DNA from 3 places in the Metabacillus sp. YM-086 genome. Region 2 is predicted to be linked to each of the others. Evidence: riboswitches for the same ligand, from Rfam matches in the RefSeq annotation. Region 2 holds a riboswitch; each other region holds the start of a gene.
The links. Region 2 has a riboswitch for cyclic di-GMP ahead of ACEWK1_RS11445 (DUF5667 domain-containing protein). Riboswitches for the same ligand answer to the same signal wherever they lie in the genome.
Positions count from the first base shown of each region.

Region 1 (2,276 bases), on a different contig from region 2:
CAGTTAATTAAAGTAGCAGATAAAGAAGAAAACGCGGATGCAGCTGTATTGTTGAAAAAGTACTCAGATCAAATTGCTACTATAAGAGACACTTCAACTGGTGCAACAGCAGCAAAAGAACTAGCAAATCCACGTACAACAGCTGAAAATCCAACAGCTCCAAGTGTACGTAACAGCGAAACGGAATTAGGAAACTTAATTACAGATGGTATGTTAGCGAAAGCGAAACAATTTAAGCCAAATACAGTCATTGCTATGCAAAATAGTGGTGGAATTCGTGCCTCTATCGATACAGGTGAAATTACGTTAGGTGATGTGTTAACAGTGTTACCATTCGGAAATACACTAGCAACAATGAACCTAACTGGAGCGGAAATCTTAACTGCCCTTGAACACAGCGTAAGTCAAGCACCAAACGAAAGTGGTGGATTCTTACACATATCGGGTATGAAATTCACTTATGACAGCAGCAAGCCAGTAGGTGAGCGAATCGTATCAGTTGAAGTAGAAGAAACAGAAGGTAACTTTGTTCAACTTGACCCAGCAAAAGAATACTCTATCGCAACTAATGCCTTCACAGCAAAAGGTGGAGACGGCTATACAGTATTCGCTGATGCATACGCTGCAGGACGTGTAACAGACTTAGGTTTATCTGATTGGGAAAACTTAAGAGATTATGTGGCGAATCTTGTGACGGTTGAACCGGTGATTGAAGGTCGTATTGTGGATGTAGCGGAATAATGCAAAAGAAACAAGCCTGAGTTAAATAGGCTTGTTTCTTTTTTAGGTTTTGGTTAAAATTGGCATCTTAATAGTGATGAAGATCTAATGTTTTCATAGTAAAATAAGATTATAGTGGAAAAATAGAATAATAGAGACAAAGGCAAACCTGTTGAAAAGCAGGGACGCAAAGCCACAGGTCTAAAGCATGCATTGCAATGACGGCTGGGTTACCAATTTATAAGTAAAGTTGGCCCGTTTTTTGTGGTCAACTTTTTTATTTTTTTTAGAAAACACCATATTTCAGGAGGAAACAGCATGAAGAGTAAGTTAGTAGTAATTGGTCTTATATGTATATTGATGTTAAGTGCATGCTCTAACAAAAAAGAAGAAGTGATGAAAAAGGAAAGCGTTACAACCAATGAAGAAGCTGTAACATTACAACAAACAGGAACAGAAGAAGATGTAGAAGAAAACGAGGATACCCCAGAAGCTGCTTTATATACCGGCGACACGATCTTACCTGCTAAATTAAGCTATGAAAATGAAAACTGGTTACTATATACAAATGGAAATCATCTGTTTACAGAAAACAAACAAGATAGAAATAAGAAGTACTTTGTGGATGAAGTAACAGAAGAATATGACAAAATTTGGTCAGTCACAAGTGATGGAGATTGGGTTTATTACTTAAAGGGCTCTACCCTTTGGAAGGCGAAAAAAGATGGAAAAGAACGAGCAGAAATTGTTTTTAGTGATGAACAAGAACATAACATCACAAATTTTATTCTTTACCAAGATACGATCTACTTTATCAGTTTAGAATCTTTTCCTGGTAATGCAACAAAGGAGTTACTTTTTAGTATGAAAACAGACGGTAGTGATGTAAAGGTGCTATTTGACTCACCATCTGAGATTTTAATAGGTGATCTTAATATCGCAAACGAAACTCTTTATTTTACAACAAATTATATGAAGGACTCCTTCACAGTAGATGCTTTACATAAGCTTGACCTGAAAGAAGGACAGATGAGCAAAGTATTTGAAGCAAATGCACTTGGAGATATGCAAATTTATCGTAATGAGCTATATTTTATAGAAAATAATCGACTTTTCAAAAGCAATATCGACGGCACTAATAAGGTGCAAGCTATCTCTCCTGAATGCGTAAGTTTTGCCATATACAATGATCAAATTTTTATTAAGCAAGTAGAAGATCTAGGAATTGGAGCTGATGAGAGAAGTGTTGATGGAATGGACATTTCACCAGTTATCGCAGATATTTATAGTCCAACCTCAGAAGAGCTTCTTTCTTTTCAACTAGTAGATGGTGATTATGTTTTACATTCACAATCCGTTTTCTACACTGAGCCAAAAAAAGAGCAAGAAACGGCAACAGAAGGTGGAGATTACTATGAAAGTGAAGCGTTTTATCAAGAGATTTATAAGTTATATGACGAGTTACTAGAAACACATAGAGGAGAGATTTCAATCTCAACACTTGAAGATGAAGAGTCAAAAAGATTAACAGGAGGAAATCAATACTTCCTAACAGG
Region 1 covers NZ_JBLUOI010000010.1:17,423-19,698, reverse strand. The annotation lists gene ACEWK1_RS06505 (5'-nucleotidase C-terminal domain-containing protein) at 1-741, shown strand, start outside; cyclic di-GMP riboswitch class I at 873-958, shown strand; gene ACEWK1_RS06500 (hypothetical protein) at 1,039-2,276, shown strand, end outside.
Region 1: another riboswitch for cyclic di-GMP. It lies ahead of ACEWK1_RS06500 (hypothetical protein); the one in region 2 lies ahead of ACEWK1_RS11445 (DUF5667 domain-containing protein).

Region 2 (2,276 bases):
CTTCCGCTTTCTTACGTGCTTCTTCTTGCTTCTTCAGCTCTTCTCGTTTTTGTTCTTCCACTTTACTCTCAAGCTCTTTACTAGAAGACTTTTCTTTTTCCTCTTCTTCGTTATCTTCTTCTACAGATACCTGTTTACTTTCATTTTCTATCTCCGTAGTCTTTTCTTCGATTTCTTCATCAATCTCTTCTATCATTTCTTCTGTTTCTTCAACAACGTCCTTGCTTAGTTCTGCAAGCTCTTTGTTATACTCTTCTTCATCAATTTCTCCAGAAGAAAGCTTTTCTTCTAACTCAACTAGATCTTCAGTTATTTCAAGCTCCTTCTTCTCTAGCTCTGCTAATTTTTTGTTTATTTTCTCCTCTAACTTTTCCTGTGCCTTTACAATATTTTTCTGAAGTGCCTCTTTAGCCTTTGGATTTTCTATCTTTTCTAATGCAGCCTTTAAGGCAATAATATTTGCTGATAGTTTTTCTTCTAGTTCAGCACGAAGAGAATCTGCCGTTCCATCGTCCTCAACAGTTGTTTCAGCTGATGGCTCCTCATCAACAGAGTCTGTTTGAGTTTCTTCTTGTTCTTCATTTTCAGTCGTTTCATATTTTGCTAATGCAGATTCTTGTTGCTCGATCGCTTTTTGAAGAACCTCATTGGCTGCTTCCTCTTCACCCTTCGCAATTAAAGCTAACGCCTCTTTAATCCGTTCTTCTGCAAAGCTAGCAAGCAATGATGCTTCTTTCTCTTCATCTAATGTAAAAGCCAATTGAACATTTTCTAATAGTTTTTTAGTAAAATAGAAGAAATCACCCGGAAGTAGCGATGGTGTACTCGTTTCCAATTCTAATTCGTCTGTTTCTACTGCTTCCTGGTCTACTGCTTCAGTTTCACCTTCTGTTTCTACTGCTTCCTCGTTTACCGCTTCAGTCTCATCTCCAGATTCCACTGTTTCCACATTCTGTTCAGAAGTTTGTTCTACTTGTTCAGTTGCTTCCTCTTCTGCTGGACCATCTGTTTCTGCAAATGCAGGTCCTGTCCCTAGAGTAAACGCTAGTGCTGAAACCAAAACACTTGTTGATAAAACATTTCGAATACTTGTCAACATAAAAAACCCTCCAAATATAGTAATTAGGAAGGATTAAGAAGCAACTCATATGAGTTCATTCTCCATCCTTCAGCAATCCAGCCACCATAGATTTCTCCTTAGGTCTGTGACTTTGCGTCTCCATTTTTCAATGGATTTGCCTTTTTCAAATGAAGAACTTACAAAGTTCGACATTTTCTAGTTTAACTATACCATGTGAAATACGTTGAATATAGTTTTAATTTCTTCCAATCGTTTCTTTAGAAGGAATTAATTACGCACGAAAAACCCGTCAATAAATATTGAAGGGTTTTTGTTAGCTTGTTGTATATTCGATCTTAGAATCCGCTAGATTTCCTATAATGAATTCTGCAGCTTCCTCTATTGCCTTACAAGAAAGATTTATTATTGAACAACCTACTTTTCCCATAATGTCTTCAGCATATTGTAATTCTTCCTGAATCCGTTCAATTTTTGCATAACTTGAGTCCGAAGATAACCCTAAATGCTTCAATCTTTCTACCCTTATTTCTCTTAGTTTCTCGGCTGACATCGTTAACCCGAAGCATTTTCCTTTTGATAGCTTAAAAAGTTCTTCAGGAGGAGAAACCTCAGGGACTAATGGGATATTTGCTACCTTAACCATTTTATGAGCCAAATACATCGACAATGGTGTCTTTAAAGTTCTTGAAACACCGATGAGAACGATATCCGCCTCCTTGATTCCACGCATATCCTTTCCATCGTCATATTGCACAGCAAATTCAATGGCTTCAATTCTACGAAAATAGGAGTTATCAGGTCCTTCTATTATACTTGGTTTTTGTACTGGTTGTTTATTAAGCTTATTTGCAAAGGTCTCCAATAGTGGACCAATTAAGTCAATCACCGTAACGTCTTCTTCATTCGCTTTATGATCAAGATGCTTTTTTAATAGCGGAGTAAAGAGTGCATAGGCAATGATAGAGTTGCTTAGCTTCGCGAGAGCAATCAGATCATTTATTTCTTCCTTATTTTCTATATAGGAGATTGTTTTAATGGTAACCTCTGTTCCGATAAATTGGGCAGCAACAGTTTTGACCAACAGCTCTGCTGTATCACCCAGTGAATCAGATAGAACATAGACAATGTCTTTTTCATTCACTTAAAATCACCTATCTTTGAACTTATTATCTTCTGAAACATTAGCACATTCATC
Region 2 covers NZ_JBLUOI010000022.1:3,389-5,664, reverse strand. The annotation lists partial or broken gene ACEWK1_RS11445 (DUF5667 domain-containing protein) at 1-1,099, opposite strand, end outside; cyclic di-GMP riboswitch class I at 1,168-1,250, opposite strand; gene ACEWK1_RS11440 (pyruvate, water dikinase regulatory protein) at 1,395-2,222, opposite strand.

Region 3 (2,276 bases), on a different contig from region 2:
TGTTACTAACAACTTGTAGTTAAAATATAAACAATACAAAATAATGGAGGATCACAATGAATCAATTAAAAGGTATTCATCATGTAACGGCTATAACAAGTAGTGCTGAGAAAAATTATGAGTTCTTCACATATGTGTTAGGAATGCGTTTAGTTAAGAAAACTGTAAATCAGGATGATATCCAGACATATCACTTATTTTTTGCTGATGATGTAGGAAGTGCAGGGACTGACATGACATTCTTTGACTTCCCTGGAATTCCAAAAGGAGTACACGGGACAAATGAAATTTCCAAAACATCATTTCGAGTTCCAACAGATGCTTCATTGGATTATTGGGTAAAACGTTTTGATCGCCTGGAAGTTAAACACACAGGAATTAAAGAGCAGTTTGGGAAAAAATCATTATCCTTTGTAGACTTCGATGATCAACAATATCAATTAATTTCAGATGAAAAAAATGAAGGAGTTGCCTCTGGTACACCATGGCAAAAAGGGCCGATTCCTCTAGAGCATGCTATTACTGGTTTAGGACCTATTTTCATTCGAGTAAATAATGTGGAACAAATGAAAGAGGTACTAGAGAGAGCACTTGGCTTTAAGGAAGTGGCACAGGAAGGATCATTTCACCTATTTGAAGTTGGCGAAGGGGGAAATGGAGCACAGGTCATTTTAGAGCATAATGATGTACTCCCTCATGGAATTCAGGGCTATGGCACTGTTCATCATGTTGCCTTCCGTGTTGAAGACCGCGTAGTGTTAGAAGAGTGGATTAGTCATATGCAAAGCATCGGTTTTCCAACTTCAGGCTATGTGAATCGTCACTTCTTCGAATCACTATATGCAAGAGTTGCACCCCATATACTTTTTGAATTTGCAACTGATGGACCAGGCTTTATGGGAGATGAACCTTATGAAACTCTAGGAGAAAAGCTGTCATTACCTCCATTTCTAGAGCCAAAACGGGAACAAATTGAAAAGCTGGTTCGTCCAATTGATACTGTTCGTAGTACAAAGGAGATCGTAAAGGAATAGGAAAAAAGGAGGAGAACCTTTATAGGTTTTCCTTTTTAAAAATAGCTATAAACAAAGAATTCATATTACTTGTAGATTTATCCATATTAGTATAGAATAGGTTTATAGGTAAAAAGTATCAAGGAATATATTCCTGTATTTCTCAACTCCAACTAAATAGTTAAGGGCAAATCTACTGAAAGGTAGAGACGCAAAGCTACAGGGGCTAAGTTCTGAGGAATATGCTTGCCAGTTACCGATTTAATATAAAGAAGAACTAATCGGTGGATTAGTTCTTTTTTTAGGAGAGATGACGGTCTTGTATAGTGATCTATCAACATTTGAAAATCAAAAACGAAAGCTGTATTTATATGTCATACCTATTGTTTTACTGGCTCTATTATTTGGTCTTCCTAGTTGGAATGAATTTAACTTTCTAGATAGAACTATAATAGCTTCATACTTAATCCTTTTTATAAGTTCCTACTTTTTAATCTTGAAGAGAATTTTCTTTAGAGTCGTTGAACTTACAATTTTTATATCAGTGTCTATTGTTCACTTATTGTTAACATACTGGTCTTTACATGTGGAAAGTGTTCAGAATCAACATTATTCAATTAGTGATGCTGCAATTTGGACACCGATGATTTATATTTATATTTTTATTACATTCTATGGAATTTACGGAATCGTGTTATCCATTGTTTTATGGTCTATGACAACAGCAATCATTCTATCTTCGTTGAGCATTATACAGGTTGATATGATCAACTCACTTATAAACTACCAGTTAGCAATGTTTGTTTATATTGTTATACTTTTTTTCGCTAGAAAAGGCCTTGATGCATCTGTTAGGACTTCAATGCTTGAGCAAATGGCTTTTAAAGATATGTTAACCGGTATTGAGAATAGACGGGCTGTTCACCAGTTGTTTGAAAAGCTTAATTCTGAAAGTAAAACGTATTCTATTATCTTTTTTGATATTGATTATTTCAAAAAAGTGAATGATCAGTATGGACATAGTGTTGGTGATTCAGTTTTAATAGAAATTTCTAGGATCATTAGTTGTGGTTTAAACAAAAGTGACTTTTTTGCTCGGTGGGGTGGAGAAGAATTCATTGTCATTACAAAAAAAGAGACGATTGATAAAACATTAAAGCTAGCTGAAAAACTAAAACTCTTAATTAGCCAACATCAGTTTAAGGTAGTAGGAAAACTTACTGCAAGCTTTGGTATATCCGAGTCTCAACCGGGCCAACTAGC
Region 3 covers NZ_JBLUOI010000018.1:25,174-27,449, reverse strand. The annotation lists gene ACEWK1_RS10245 (ring-cleaving dioxygenase) at 57-1,034, shown strand; cyclic di-GMP riboswitch class I at 1,190-1,274, shown strand; gene ACEWK1_RS10240 (GGDEF domain-containing protein) at 1,333-2,276, shown strand, end outside.
Region 3: another riboswitch for cyclic di-GMP. It lies ahead of ACEWK1_RS10240 (GGDEF domain-containing protein); the one in region 2 lies ahead of ACEWK1_RS11445 (DUF5667 domain-containing protein).